DNA from 4 places in the Streptomyces sp. DSM 120436 genome. Region 1 is predicted to be linked to each of the others. Evidence: riboswitches for the same ligand, from Rfam matches in the RefSeq annotation. Region 1 holds a riboswitch; each other region holds the start of a gene.

Evidence for each region. Region 1 has a riboswitch for cobalamin ahead of ACWH4W_RS15000 (ABC transporter substrate-binding protein). Riboswitches for the same ligand answer to the same signal wherever they lie in the genome.
Region 2: linked by a shared signal. The riboswitch ahead of ACWH4W_RS19335 ((2Fe-2S) ferredoxin domain-containing protein) and the one ahead of ACWH4W_RS15000 (ABC transporter substrate-binding protein) in region 1 are both predicted to bind cobalamin.
Region 3: linked by a shared signal. The riboswitch ahead of ACWH4W_RS28530 (cobalamin biosynthesis protein) and the one ahead of ACWH4W_RS15000 (ABC transporter substrate-binding protein) in region 1 are both predicted to bind cobalamin.
Region 4: linked by a shared signal. The riboswitch ahead of ACWH4W_RS11770 (ribonucleoside-diphosphate reductase subunit alpha) and the one ahead of ACWH4W_RS15000 (ABC transporter substrate-binding protein) in region 1 are both predicted to bind cobalamin.

What each region holds. Positions count from the first base shown of each region.
Region 1 covers NZ_JBSKBS010000001.1:3,342,913-3,346,315, forward strand. The annotation lists gene ACWH4W_RS14995 (FecCD family ABC transporter permease) at 1-248, opposite strand, end outside; gene ACWH4W_RS15000 (ABC transporter substrate-binding protein) at 245-1,288, opposite strand; cobalamin riboswitch at 1,319-1,504, opposite strand; gene ACWH4W_RS15005 (thiamine pyrophosphate-requiring protein) at 1,772-3,403, opposite strand, start outside.
Region 2 covers NZ_JBSKBS010000001.1:4,351,144-4,354,546, forward strand. The annotation lists gene ACWH4W_RS19320 (hypothetical protein) at 15-215, shown strand; gene ACWH4W_RS19325 (DJ-1/PfpI family protein) at 212-934, shown strand; partial or broken gene ACWH4W_RS19330 (ferric reductase-like transmembrane domain-containing protein) at 1,091-1,525, shown strand; cobalamin riboswitch at 1,698-1,821, shown strand; gene ACWH4W_RS19335 ((2Fe-2S) ferredoxin domain-containing protein) at 1,884-2,288, shown strand; gene ACWH4W_RS19340 (hypothetical protein) at 2,325-2,705, shown strand; gene ACWH4W_RS19345 (GNAT family N-acetyltransferase) at 3,186-3,403, opposite strand, start outside.
Region 3 covers NZ_JBSKBS010000002.1:1,417,879-1,421,281, reverse strand. The annotation lists gene ACWH4W_RS28535 (cobyric acid synthase) at 1-687, opposite strand, end outside; gene ACWH4W_RS28530 (cobalamin biosynthesis protein) at 684-1,625, opposite strand; cobalamin riboswitch at 1,747-1,884, opposite strand; gene ACWH4W_RS28525 (hypothetical protein) at 2,073-2,294, opposite strand; gene ACWH4W_RS28520 (inorganic phosphate transporter) at 2,326-3,403, opposite strand, start outside.
Region 4 covers NZ_JBSKBS010000001.1:2,540,237-2,543,639, reverse strand. The annotation lists gene mctP (monocarboxylate uptake permease MctP) at 1-1,100, shown strand, start outside; gene ACWH4W_RS11775 (GNAT family N-acetyltransferase) at 1,181-1,684, shown strand; cobalamin riboswitch at 1,734-1,904, shown strand; gene ACWH4W_RS11770 (ribonucleoside-diphosphate reductase subunit alpha) at 2,030-3,403, shown strand, end outside.

The sequences.
Region 1 (3,403 bases):
GTCTCCCGCGCCCGCGACCAGTCCGGTTCCGTCCAGCCGGCGCCCAGCGCGTGCGTCACGATGCCCCACACCTGGCCGGGCGGCACCCGCACCGACCCGATGGCCAGACCGGCGGTGGCGGAGAGCGCCAGGGCGACGGCCAGGACGACGAGGGTGACGGTGAGGCCGGCCCGCCCGGCCCGCCCGTCGTCCCCGTGCCGTCGTCGCGCGGCCCGCTCGGCGCCGGTCCCGACGGCCGGGGCCGTCACGCGAAGCTCTCGGGGTGGAGGCCGCGGGCCAGGTCCTCCACCGCGTAGGCGGACCGGACGCCCACCAGGGTGGCGGTCAGCGGCAGGACGACGAACCGCTCGTTCCTGATGGCGGGCACGTCCTGGAGAGCGGGCCGGGAGAGCAGGAACTCCTTCTTGCGTTCCACGCTGCCGGCGCCGGCGTAGTCGTAGATCGCGATGACCTCCGGCCTGCGCTCGACGACCTGCTCCCAGGAGACGTCGCCGAAGACGTCGTCGAGGTCGGCGAAGACGTTCTCGCCGCCGGCCAGCCGGATCAGTTCGGTGCCCAGGCTCCTGCCGCCCGCGGTGAAGGCGGTCCGGTCGCCGCTGTCGTAGACGAAGACGGGCACCTTCGGCGCGTCCGCGACCTTTCCGGCGGCCTTCTCGACACGGTCCTCGAGCTCGGCGACCAGCGCGTCGGCCCGCTCCGGGACGCCGAAGATCCGGCCGACGGTGCGGATCTCGTCGTAGGTGTCCCGCATCGTGACCCGCTTCCTGCCGCAGTACTCGCGGTTGAGGTGGGTGTCGACGCCGGCGTCGGCGAACGCCTTGCGGGAACGGCCCTCGTTCTCGGCGAAGGCGCTGCCGTAACCGCCGTAGACGAGGTCCGGACCGGCCTCCAGGACCGTCTCGAACGACGGCTCCTTCCTGGACAGTTCGGGGATCGACGCGTAGTCCTTCCGCAGCTCGGGCAGGACCGGGGAGTCGGGGAAGGCGGTGCCGACCATGCGGTCCCCCAGACCGAGGGCGAGCATCAGTTCCGCCGGGTGCTGGTGGATGGTGACGACGCGCGCGGGCGGCTTCTCGTAGGTGGTCCGCACACCGCAGTTGTCGACGGTGACGGGGAAGCCCTCGGCCGGTGCGGCCGGCGCCTTCGCGTCCTGGGCGGCGCCCGGCGACGCTCCGCAGCCGGCGGTCAGCAGGGCGGCCGCGAGGGCGAGGGCGGCGGCGGCCGACCGCACGGCGGGCCGCCTGCGGGCAGGGGTGGACAGGGCGGGACGGGACGTGCCGTCGTACACGTGAAGCCTCCTGGGGAGTCCGCGCTCCTCGGAACGGGCCCGCGACAGGCCAGTGTCCTGACTCCCGGATCGACGCTTCCCCTGACCTTCCCGCGCGGCGCGCAGTGGCACGTGGAAGGGGTGCACTCCCCGGTCACAGTGGCGGGACCGTGCCGGACTCGCACCGGCTTCCTGTCTCCCGTCGCGGTGTTGATGACCCGTCGATCCTACGAGTCGGCCCCCGCGGGACGAAAGGGCGGGGGCGGGTGTCCGCGTCCGCCCCGGAGCGGCGGCGTCCCGCCCCGCCCGCCGGTGATCTGCGCCCGGCCGGGTGCGGGGCGCTTCCGGAGACGCCGGACCGAGGCGCCCCTCGGCGCGGGACCGGGCGGAGGGGCCATGGACGGCGTGCGCGACCGGGCCGGGGCGCCGGACGGCAGGTGCGGGCGGGGGCCACGGACGGCGGGTGCGGAGGGCGCGCGGTCCGGGGGAGGCGCGGCGCCGGGCTCAGGCGCTGTCGTCCGGGCCCGCGCCCGGCCGGCCGGCGCGGTGGCGGGTGCCGGGGAGCATCTCCTGGACCTTCGCCTTCAGACCCTGCCGCACCATCGAGCCGCGGTCGCTGTCGCCCTTGAGGATCGCGGCGGCCGCCGCCTCGATCTGGTCCAGGGACGCGTGCGGCGGGATCGGCGGCACCGCCGGGTCGGTGCGGAAGTCGATGACGAACGGCCGGTCCGCGGCGAGCGCCCGGTCCCACGCGGCCTCGACCTGCTTCGGCTTCTCCACCCGGACCCCGTCCAGGCCCATGCGCCGGGCGATGTCCGCGTACGGCAGGTCCGGGATGGCCTGCGACTCCTCGAACTGCGGCGCGCCGGACATGGCCCGCATCTCCCAGGTGACCTGGTTGAGGTCGCCGTTGTTCAGCACGGCGACGATCAGCCGGGGATCGGGCCACTCGCGGTAGTACTTCGCCGCCGTGACCATCTCCATCATGCCGTTCATCTGCATGGCCCCGTCCCCGACCAGGGCGATGGCCGGCCGGTCGGGGTGGGCGAACTTCGCGCCGATGCAGTACGGCACACCGGGGCCCATCGTCGCCAGCGTCCCGGACAGCGAGCCGCGCATCCGGCCGCGCAGCCGCAGGTGCCGGGCGTACCAGTTGGCGGCCGAGCCGGAGTCGGCGGCGAGGATCACGTCGTCGGGCAGCCTGCCGTCCAGGGCGTGCACCACGTACTCCGGGTTCACCGGGTCCGCGCTCACGGCGGCGCGCCGCTGCATCACCTCCCACCAGCGGGCGACGTTCTTCTCGACCTGCTCCCGCCAGGCCCGGTCCTCCTTGCGGTGCAGACGCGGCAGCAGCCGCCGCAGGGTCTCGCGGGCGTCGCCGACCAGGTTCACCTCGTTCGGGTAGCGCAGGCCGATCATGTGCGGGTCGATGTCGATCTGCACGGCCCGCGCCTGGTCCAGCTCCGGCAGGAACTGCGTGTACGGGAAGCTGGACCCGATCATCAGCAGCGTGTCGCAGTCCCGCATCAGCTCGTACGAGGGGCGGGTCCCCAGCAGCCCGATGGAGCCGGTGACGTACGGCAGGTCGTCGGGCAGGGCGTCCTTGCCGAGCAGCGCCTTCGCCACCCCGGCGCCCAGCACGTCCGCGAGCCGCTCGACCTCCTCGCGGGCGCCGCGTGCGCCCTGCCCGATCAGCACGGCGACCTTCTCGCCCGCGTTCAGCACGTCGGCGGCCCGCTGGAGGTCCTCGTCGGCGGGGACCGGCGCGTACCGGCCCAGGCCGAGGCTGGAGGGCACCATCTTGAAGGCGTGCGTGGGCGGGCTGTAGTCCATCTCCTGCACGTCGCCCGGCAGGATGACCGCGGTGACCGTGCGCCGGGCGTACGCGGTGCGGAAGGCGCGGTCGATCAGGTTCGGCAACTGCTCGGGGACCGTCGCCGTCTCGCAGAAGTCGGACGCGACGTCCTTGAAGAGCGCGGCGAGGTCCACCTCCTGCTGGTAGGAGCCGCCCATGGCGCTGCGGTTCGTCTGCCCGACCAGCGCGACGACCGGGACGTGGTCCAGCTTGGCGTCGTAGAGGCCGTTCAGCAGGTGGATCGCGCCGGGGCCCGAGGTCGCCGCGCACACGCCGGCCCT
Region 2 (3,403 bases), 1.0 Mb from region 1:
CCGGCCCGTGAGAGGTGTTCACCACCTCCTCCGGACTGCGGGGCGGCGCGGACGACGTCCTGCTCGTCGCCGAAGCCGTCGGCCACCTGCACGGACGCGAGCACGCCCGCGCCGTGCGCCGTGCCCTCCCGTACGACTCGGCTCCTTCCTGCCTGGCGGACGAACCCGTCCCCCTGTCCCTGGCCGACCGAGAAACGGAGTACCGACCGACATGAACCGCCGGACCCTCCTGCACGCCACCACCGCTCTCGGGACCGCGACACTGATGGCCGGGGGCGCCGTGACCCGGGCCGACGCCGCCGAGCCCGAGGCCCCCGGACGTGACCGGCCCCTGCGCGTCCACGTGGTCATGTTCGACGGCGTGGAGGAACTCGACTTCTCCGCCCCGTACGAGGTGTTCTCCGCCTCCGGCCACTTCACCGACCGGGAAGTGGAGACCCGCTACGTGACGCTCGGCGGTCCGCGTACCGTCAGGGCGTCCTACGGCACCCGACTACGGGTCGACCACGGGTGGGCCCCCGAGCAGGCGGACGTCCTGGTGGTTCCCGGCGGCGGCTACGCGCGCCGCGAGGATCCCGGCGTGTGGGCCGAGATCCGGCGGGGCTCACTGCCACGGGCCCTGGCCGCCGCGACCCGCCCGGGCCTGACCGTCAGCGCGCTGTGCACCGGCGTGATGCTGCTCGCCGCCGCCGGGCTGACTGCGGGGCGCCCCTGCACCACGCATCACCGGGCGCGGGCCGACCTGGAGCGGCAGGGCGGTGTGCTGAAGAAGGCCCGCGTGGTCGACGACGGCGACCTGGTCACCGCCGGCGGGGTCACCTCCGGGCTGGACCTCGCCCTGTGGCTGGTGTGCCGCGAACTCGGAGCGGATGCCGCGGTCGGTCTGGAGGAGATGCTCGAGTACGAGGCACGCGGCACGGTGTGGACCGCGTGAAGCAGTTGGTGAACGGGCTCCTCCGATGCCTCCTTCTCACATCGACCCCCCTCGGCTCGGCGGTTCGAGAAGCCTTTTCGACAGGGTGGATCAAGCAGCCCTCGTGGCGGTTCCGTCCGGATATCGCCTCGGCAGTTCGTGTCCGGGAGGCTTCTGATGACGTCGGACACGAGGCCGGAGGAAGAAAGGGCGGTGCCCCCGTCCGGACGGCGACGGCCTTCCGGTGACCGCGTGGCTCTGCGCGGTGATCTGCGCTCCGCCCTGCCCGACGCCACCGCGGCGGTGGTGGTGACCGTGCTCGTGTTCGCCCTCCTGTGGGCGCGCATGGAGTCGGGTGCGTCGGACACGGTCGCGGTGATGCCGTTCATGGACGATCCCGGCACCTACTGGATGTATCTGCTCAGCCAGGCGTTCGGGTGGTCGGGGCTGCTGTGGGCGTGGGGCACGGTCATGCTCGGTCTGCTGCTGTCGGGACCGCGCCCCGCCCGGTTGCCGGTCTCCCGGCAGGTGCTGGAGCGCTGGCACCGCACCACGAGCCTGACGGCCATGGCGCTGATGTTCGCGCACGCGCTGATGTTCGCGGGGCCGTTGTCATCGGGCTGGTCGTCGTGGTGGTGTCCGGCCGCGACGGCGGACGGGACCGCCCGGCCCACCCGGCCGCGACGGCCCCCCACGCCCAGGAGACGGACTGACTGCCGGCACCGGGCGGGCGGGACGGTGTCCCGGGATGGGAGGATGACCGGCGACAGGGCGACGGCGGAACGAGGAAGCCGGTGTGAATCCGGCGCGGTCCCGCCACTGTGATCGGCGAGCGATTCCCGACAGGCCACTGCCCGGCAACGGGTGGGAAGGCCGGGACGAGCATCGACCCGAGAGCCAGGAGACTCACGCGGTCGCCTCCTCGACGGACCACCGGGGCGGATCTCCCCGGAGAGAGGGACGGCACCGCATGCCCGCAACGCCGACCGGACCGACGACGGACGACAAGAGGACCGCGACGGTCACCGGCCCCGTGCCGTGCCGCGTCGTCGTGTGCCGCGACTGCTGCTGCGGCAGCCCCAAAGTGACCGGCGTCGACCACGCGGCCCAGACCGAACGCCTGCGTGCCGCGGCACCGGTACGCGTCTCCGACTGCCTCGGCGTCTGCGAACACGCCAACGTCATCGTCGTCCAGCCCTCCGCGGAGGGCCGGGCCGCAGGCGCCCGCCCCGTCTGGCTGGGGCTGGTCAACGACCCGGACGCGACCGAGGACATCGTCGCGTGGACCCGCGCAGGCGGTCCCGGGGTGGCGCCCCGGCCGGACATCCTCGACCTGTACGCCATCACGCCGCCGCGACGGCGTACGGCCTCCTGACCGTACGGACGGAGAGCTGGAGGGAGGACGGGAACCGTGCGCGCAGCCCGTGCCTCGACCGCGTCCGTCACCGCCGCCCCGCACGACGTGGCGGGCCTTGGCGGTTTCTTCGCCCTGCAGGTCGGTGGACGGGACGACGGCCAGCATCCGATCGCCCGCTCCTATGCGGCGGGTTTCACCGACCTCGCCGAAGCCGTCGCACGCTGGCACCGTACTCCGGAACCGCGCGTCGACGTCTCCACCGCCCAGCTCGGACACGCCGCCCGCCTCTGGTCACCGGCCCTGGCCCGCGTCGCCCTGCACGGAATCGTCCCCGACCTGGAGGGACTGCAGCGGACCGACGACGGGCCGGCCCTCCGGGTTCCCCGCCCGGCCGGCTCGACGACGGCCCCGCCCGCGCCCTGTACCAGCAGGTGACACGTCACCTGTCGGCACTGGCCGGCGGCCTGCGCGTCAAGGTCGCCCCGCGTCTGCTGGACGGCAATCCGGCACTGGCCGTCGCTTCCCGGGCCCGGTACCTCGGGCCCGGCGCGTGTGACGGCGGCCGTTCCCGCTCACCACTGCGGGGCAGTCCGGGATTCCCGGGTTCCCTCCTGCGACACCCCGCCGTGGGGGTCCCCCCATGCCTTTCGGGCTATGGGGGAGGACGGGGCGAACCAGCTGCTGCGGGCAGTCGGCCCGTCAGGAACGCGGACGTCCGTGATCCGGGCGGTGACCCGTGTCACGCGCCCCGACCGGTGCCAGGACCCCGCCGCCTTGGGCCAGTGCGCGACGAACGGCAGGGGCGGGGCAGGGGTTCGCAGTGGGGTGCTGAGGACCACGTTGTGGCGCGCTCGGTGACGATGTCGAGGCAATGGCGGCGGATTTCAGCGGTGCGCAAGGCGGGGCTCCGAAGGCTCACGGGGGGAGCGGGGCGAGGGAACGGGCGGGGTGGCGCGGGCCGAGGAAGACGACGATGCCCTTGCCGTCGGGGGAGGGGTGGGTGGCCTCCGTCCAGCCGTGGCGGCGGTAGAAGGCCATGGCCCGCCCGTTCCGGACCGAGGTGAGCAGCCATGCCCGCCCCTCGGGCGCGTCCGCGGTCACCGCTTCGAGGAGGCGGGTGGCGAGGCCGGTGC
Region 3 (3,403 bases), on a different contig from region 1:
CCGGAACGGCAGCACGCCGTAGGTGCGCCGCCCGGTCAGGCCGCGCAGCATCTCCAGGCCCGGCTCCAGCAGCGAGACGTCCCCGCGGAACTTGTTCACCAGGAACCCGGCGACCAGCTCCTGGTCCTCGGGGGAGAGCAGGGCGACCGTGCCGAAGAAGGAGGCGAAGACGCCGCCCCGGTCGATGTCCCCGACGACGAGGACCGGCAGACCGGCGTTGCGGGCGACGCCCATGTTCACGATGTCGGTGCGGCGCAGGTTGATCTCCGCGGGGCTCCCGGCGCCCTCGCAGATCACCGCGTCGTACTCGCTCCGCAGCCGGTCCAGGCAGTCCAGGACCGTGCCGAGGAGGCTCTCCTGACGGCCGCCGTGGTAGCCGCGCGCGCTCATCTCGCCGACCGGGCGGCCCATCAGCACCACCTGGCTGGACCGCTCGCCGCCCGGCTTCAGCAGCACCGGGTTCATCAGCGCCGTCGGCTCCACCCGGCACGCCTGGGCCTGCATGGCCTGGGCCCGCCCGATCTCGGCGCCCTCGCGCGTGACGAACGAGTTCAGCGACATGTTCTGCGCCTTGAACGGCGCGACCTTCACCCCTTGGCGCACCAGCCACCGGCAGATCCCGGCGGTGACCACGCTCTTGCCGGCGTCCGAGGTCGTCCCGGCGACCAGCAGCCCGCCACCGCTCACGTCGCACGTCCCCTCAGCACGCGCCGCGCGGCCACCCCGGCCGCGAGCGCGAGCCAGCCGACCCGCCGCGACAGGCGCACCGCCCGCTCGATGTCGGCCACGGCGACGGGGCGCCCGCCGCTGTTGAGGACGGGCCGGTGCTCGACCCGGCCGCCGTAGGACAGGGTTCCGCCGAGCCGTACGCCGAGCGCGCCCGCGAAGGACGCCTCGACGGGACCGGCGTTGGGACTGGGGTGCCTGGCCGCGTCCGCACGCCAGGCCCGTACCGCCCCGCGCGGGTCCGGCCCGCTCAGCGCGGCGAGCACGGCCGTCAGGCGCGCCCCCGGCCAGCCGGCGACGTCGTCGAGGCGGGCGGAGGCCCAGCCGTAGCGGCGGTGGCGGGGCGACTTGTGCCCCACCATCGCGTCCAGGGTGTTGACGGCCCGGAAGCCCACCAGACCCGGGACCCCGGCGACCGCGCCCCACACCAGGGCGCCCACCACGGCGTCGGAGGTGTTCTCGGCGACGGACTCCACCACGGCGCGGGCGATCCCGTCGGCGTCCAGGGCCTGCGGGTCCCGGCCGCACAGGTGCGGCAGCCGCTCCCGGGCGGCCTCGACGTCACCGGACTCCAGGGCCCGTCCGACGGCACGCGCCTCCCGGGCCAGCGAGGTGCCGCCGACGACGGCCCAGGTGGCGACGCCGGTCAGGGCGACGGAAGCGGCGGGGGAACGGCGTACGGCGCGGGCGGCCAGGCCGCCGAGCGCGACGGCGCCGCCGACGCACACGGCGGTGTGCACGGCCCCGCGGCCCCGGTCGTCCCGCCACAGCACCCGTTCCACGGCAGCCGCGGCCCGCCCGAAAGCGGCGACCGGGTGCCCACGGCGGGGATCGCCGAGCAGCAGGTCGCCGAGGAGGCCGGCGGCGGCGCCGTACGCGAACACGCGATCGGCACCCATGGGTCAGCCGGTGACGGATCCGGAGGGCACGGCCCCGAAAACGGGTGGGGCGTCGTTGATCGACCTCGACAGGCAGCCGCGCATGGCGATATGTCCTCACTCAGGGTGTCCACGCCCTGGTTCGACGAGACCGGCGGTGAGAGTTCCTGGCTCCCGGGGTGGTCACCCCGGTGACAGTGGCGGGACCGCGCCGGATTCGCACCGGCTTCCTCTCCTGCCGCCGTGTTGGCGGAGGCAGTCCACCATGACCCCGGAAGGGCCGTCAACTTGCCGTTGACCTGCGGGGCTGAAGTGTGCCGAGGCCCACAGCGGGACTCACGTGGGTGAACGGCGGGAACGGCGGGAACGGCGGGAACGGCGTGACCGGCCCGCGGGGGCGCGGACACGGCGACGGGCGGGGCGGGAGCCGCTGCTCCCGCCCCGCCCGCTCACGCGTGCGGCCTGTCGTCAGGCCATGATCAGGTAGATGCCGTAGCCCACCGCCGCCGCGCACGCGGCGAAGCAGGTGTAGGCGCCGGTGACCGCGAGAGCCGTGGACCGGCCCGCCGCGGCGGCCCGCTCGCGGCGGGACATGCCGGAGATGCCGAGGGTGAACAGGGCCACCAGGGCCACGGTGACCACGAGGCTGACGCCGAAGACGGAACCGAGGGCCGCCCAGTCGATCTTCATGGTGCTCTTCTTCCTTCGTGCCGGGTCGCGGTCAGACGGACGTCTTGGCCGGCGGGCCCGCCGGGTCGCCGGCCGTCGGCGCCGGGATGGAGGCCGTGAGGTCCTCGGCCACGGTGCCGGCCGGGGGCGGGGTCACGGCGGCCATCGCCTGGGTCACCACGCCGGACGGCTCCTCGCCGGCGTCGTCGTGGTCGTTGACGTTGGTGTGGTCGACGATCTCACGGCGGGAGATCTTCCAGATGGCCGCGCTGGAGGCGACCAGGAAGACGGCCACCACGGCGGTGCCCCAGTCGCCGAAGCCGCACACCCACTCGGCGAGCGCCGCGACCAGGGCGGCGGCCGGCAGGGTCAGGCCCCAGGCGACGAACATCCGGGTGGCCGTGGACCAGCGGACCACGCCGCCCTTGCGGCCGAGGCCCGCGCCCATGACGGCACCCGAGACGGAGTGCGTGGTGGAGAGCGAGAAACCGAGGTGCGAGGAGGCCAGGATGACCGTCGCGGCGCTGGTCTGGGCGGCGAAGCCCTGCTGCGGCTGGAGGTCGGTGAGGCCCTTGCCCATGGTGCGGATGATGCGCCAGCCGCCGAGGTAGGTGCCCAGCGCGATGGCGATGCCCGCCGAGAGGATGACCCACATGGGCGGGTCGGAGTCGGGGGCGAGGGTGCCGCCGGCGACCAGGGCGAGGGTGATGATGCCCATCGTCTTCTGGGCGTCGTTGGTGCCGTGGGCCAGGGAGACCAGACCGGCGGAGGCGATCTGGCCGGCGCGGTAGCCCTTCGCGGAGGCCTTGTCGTCGGCGTTGCGGCCCATGCGGTAGGTGAGCCGGGTCGCGAGCAACGCGGCGACGCCGGCCACCAGCGGGGCGGCGATCGCGGGAATCAGGACCTTGGTGACCAGCACGTCGCCGTGCACCGCGCCGAAGCCGGCGGAGGCGACCGTGGCGCCGATCAGACCGCCCATGAGGGCGTGGGAGGAGCTGGACGGCAGGCCGACCAGCCAGGTGAGGAGATTCCAGAGGATCGCGCCGACCAGCGCGGCGAAGATGACCTCGGGACGGATGCCGGCCTCGTCGACGAGGCCCTTGGAGATCGTGTTGGCGACCTCCACCGAG
Region 4 (3,403 bases), 800 kb from region 1:
TCGCGTTCGGTGTGCTCGCGGCGTACACCTACTCGTCCGGGCTGCGGGCGCCCGCGCTGATCGCGTTCGTCAAGGACACGCTGATCTATCTGGTCATCGCGGTGGCGATCATCTACATCCCGATCAAGCTGGGCGGGTTCGACGAGATCTTCGCCTCCGCGCGGGAGGCGTACAGCGAGACCAACCCGGCCACGGGCGCGCCGCGCGGCTCGCTGGTGCCGGGCGAGGCGGGCCAGTGGACGTACGCCACGCTGGCGCTGGGCTCGGCGCTCGCGCTGTTCATGTACCCGCACTCGATCACCGCGACGCTGTCCTCCAAGAGCCGTGAGGTGATCCGCCGCAACACCACGATCCTGCCGCTGTACTCGCTGATGCTGGGCCTGCTGGCGCTGCTCGGCTTCATGGCGATCGCGGCCGGGGTGGAGGTGCAGAACGGCCAGCTGGCCATCCCGCAGCTGTTCGAGACCATGTTCCCGGACTGGTTCGCCGGCGTGGCCTTCGCGGCGATCGGCATCGGCGCGCTGGTGCCGGCGGCGATCATGTCGATCGCGGCGGCGAACCTGTTCACCCGCAACATCTACAAGGACTTCATCAGGCCGGACGCGACGCCCAGGCAGGAGACCGCCGTCTCCAAGGTCGTGTCGCTGCTGGTGAAGGTGGGCGCGCTGGCCTTCGTGCTGACCATGGACAAAACGGTCGCCATCAACTTCCAGTTGCTGGGCGGGATCTGGATCCTGCAGACCTTCCCGGCGCTGGTGGGCGGCCTGTTCACCCGGTGGTTCCACCGCTGGGCGCTGATCGGCGGCTGGGCGGTCGGCATGATCTACGGCACGGTCGCCGCGTACGGGGTGGCGTCGCCGACGCAGAAGCACTTCGGCGGCTCCGCCGAGAAGATCCCGGGCATCGGCGAGATCGGCTACATCGGTCTCACCGCCTTCGTGATCAACGTGCTGGTCACGGTCGTCCTGACCTTCGTCCTGAGGGCGGTCAAGGCGCCGGAGGGCGTCGACGAGACGAAGCCGCAGGACTACACGGCGGACGCCGGCGACCCGGGCGTGCGGGTCGAGCTCCCGCCGGCCACGGCGGGCAGCGCGCACTGACGCGGCAGGGCACGGGGGCGGCGGGCCGCCGGTGGAGAACCGGCGGCCCGCTGTCGTACCCGTGCGGCAGACTCCCCCGCATGGACATCGTCATCCGGCCGGTGACGCCCGGCGAGCACGCGGAACTCGGTGAGATCACCGCGCAGGCCTATCTCGGCGACGGTCTGCTGGACTTCGGGGAGAGCGACGCCTACCTCGGCGAGCTGCGGGACGTGGCGAAGCGCGCGGCGGCCGCCGAGGTGCTGGTCGCCGTGGAGCACGGCACGCTGCTGGGCGGGGTGACCTTCGTGCCGGGCCCCGGACCCATGGCCGACATCGCGGAGCCCGGCGAGGCGGAGATACGGATGCTGGCGGTGTCCCGCGCCCACCGCGGCCGGGGCGCCGGCGAGGCCCTGGTGCGCGCCTGCGTCGACCGGGCGCGGGCGCTCGGGTGCGCGCGGATGGTGCTGTCCACCCAGCACACCATGCACGCCGCACACCGGGTGTACGAACGGCTGGGCTTCACCCGCGACCCCCGGCGGGACTGGAACCCGCTGCCGGAGCTGGACGACATCACGCTGCTCGTCTACGGGCTGACGCTCTGACGGTTGCGCCCGGCCCTTCCGCCCGGCACCACCCTAACCCCTGCGCGACACAACATATGGGTCCGTCGGCGGCACCCGGCACAAGATGTATGCTCATGCTCGCTGTCGCCGCAGGGGAATCCGGTGCGAATCCGGAACTGTCCCGCAACGGTGTACCCATGCCTGCCCACGGGCGCGCACGGGAGTCAGTCCGAGGACCTGCCGACAGTGCGCCCGGCCCTTCCGGTCCGGGTGCCCTGACGTCCGGGCCTCGTGGAATGGGCCGGTGGACGCGACGCCGCGTGCGCTCGTGTGCTGCCCCCTGCGCTCTTCGAGGCCCCCGTGCCGAGCGAGGGAGAGCCCCACGTGACCATCGCGCCAGCCGATCCGGCTTCAGCGACCGGCGTGACCGAGGAGAGCGACCGCCCCGGGGCCGCGCTGCTGCGGACCCTGACGGAGCTGACCGCCGACCTGCCCGACGCCGACCCCGGCCGGGTGGCCGCCGCCGCGCTGCGCGGCCGGTCCGCCGCCGCCGACGAGGCGGAGCTGCGGGACCTGGCCACCGAGGCGGCGGCCGGACTGATCTCCGAGGACCCCGCCTACTCCCGGCTCGCCGCCCGGCTGCTGACCCTCGGCATCCGCGCCGAGGCCGCCTCGCAGGGCGTCACCTCGTTCACCGGGTCGGTGGCCGCCGGGCACCGGGAGGGCCTGATCAGCGACCGGACCGCCGCCTTCGTCCGGCTGCACGCGGCCCGTCTGGACGCGCTGATCGACACCGGCGCCGACGACCGCTTCGGCTACTTCGGGCTGCGCACCCTGCACAGCCGCTACCTGCTGCGCCACCCGGTCACCCGCAAGGTCGTCGAGACGCCCCAGCACTTCCTGCTGCGGGTCGCCTGCGGTCTCGCCGAGGACGACGGCGTGCGGGCGCTGGAGGAGGTCGCCGCGCTGTACGGGCTGATGAGCCGGCTGGACTACCTGCCCTCCTCCCCCACGCTGTTCAACTCCGGCACCCGCCACCCGCAGATGTCGTCCTGCTACCTCCTCGACTCCCCCAAGGACGAGCTGGACTCCCTCTACGAGCGCTACCACCAGGTCGCCCGCCTGTCGAAGCACGCCGGCGGCATCGGCCTGTCCTTCTCCCGGGTCCGCGCCCGGGGCTCGCTGATCCGCGGCACCAACGGGCACTCAGGCGGCATCGTGCCGTTCCTGAAGACGCTGGACGCCTCCGTCGCCGCCGTGAACCAGGGCGGCCGGCGCAAGGGCGCCGCCGCGGTCTACCTGGAGACCTGGCACGCGGACATCGAGGAGTTCCTGGAGCTGCGCGACAACACCGGTGAGGACGCCCGCCGTACGCACAACCTGAACCTGGCGCACTGGGTGCCGGACGAGTTCATGCGCCGGGTCGCCGACGACGCGGCGTGGTCGCTGTTCTCCCCGGCCGACGTGCCCGAGCTGGCCGACCTGTGGGGCGAGGAGTTCGACGCGGCCTACCGCGCCGCCGAGGCCAGGGGCCTGGCCCGCAGGACGCTCCCGGCCCGCGAGCTGTACGGCCGGATGATGCGCACCCTCGCGCAGACCGGCAACGGCTGGATGACCTTCAAGGACACCGCCAACCGCACCGCCAACCAGACCGCCGAGCCGGGTCACGTCGTCCACTCCTCGAACCTGTGCACGGAGATCCTGGAGGTCACCGACGACGGGGAGACGGCGGTCTGCAACCTGGGCTCGGTCAACCTC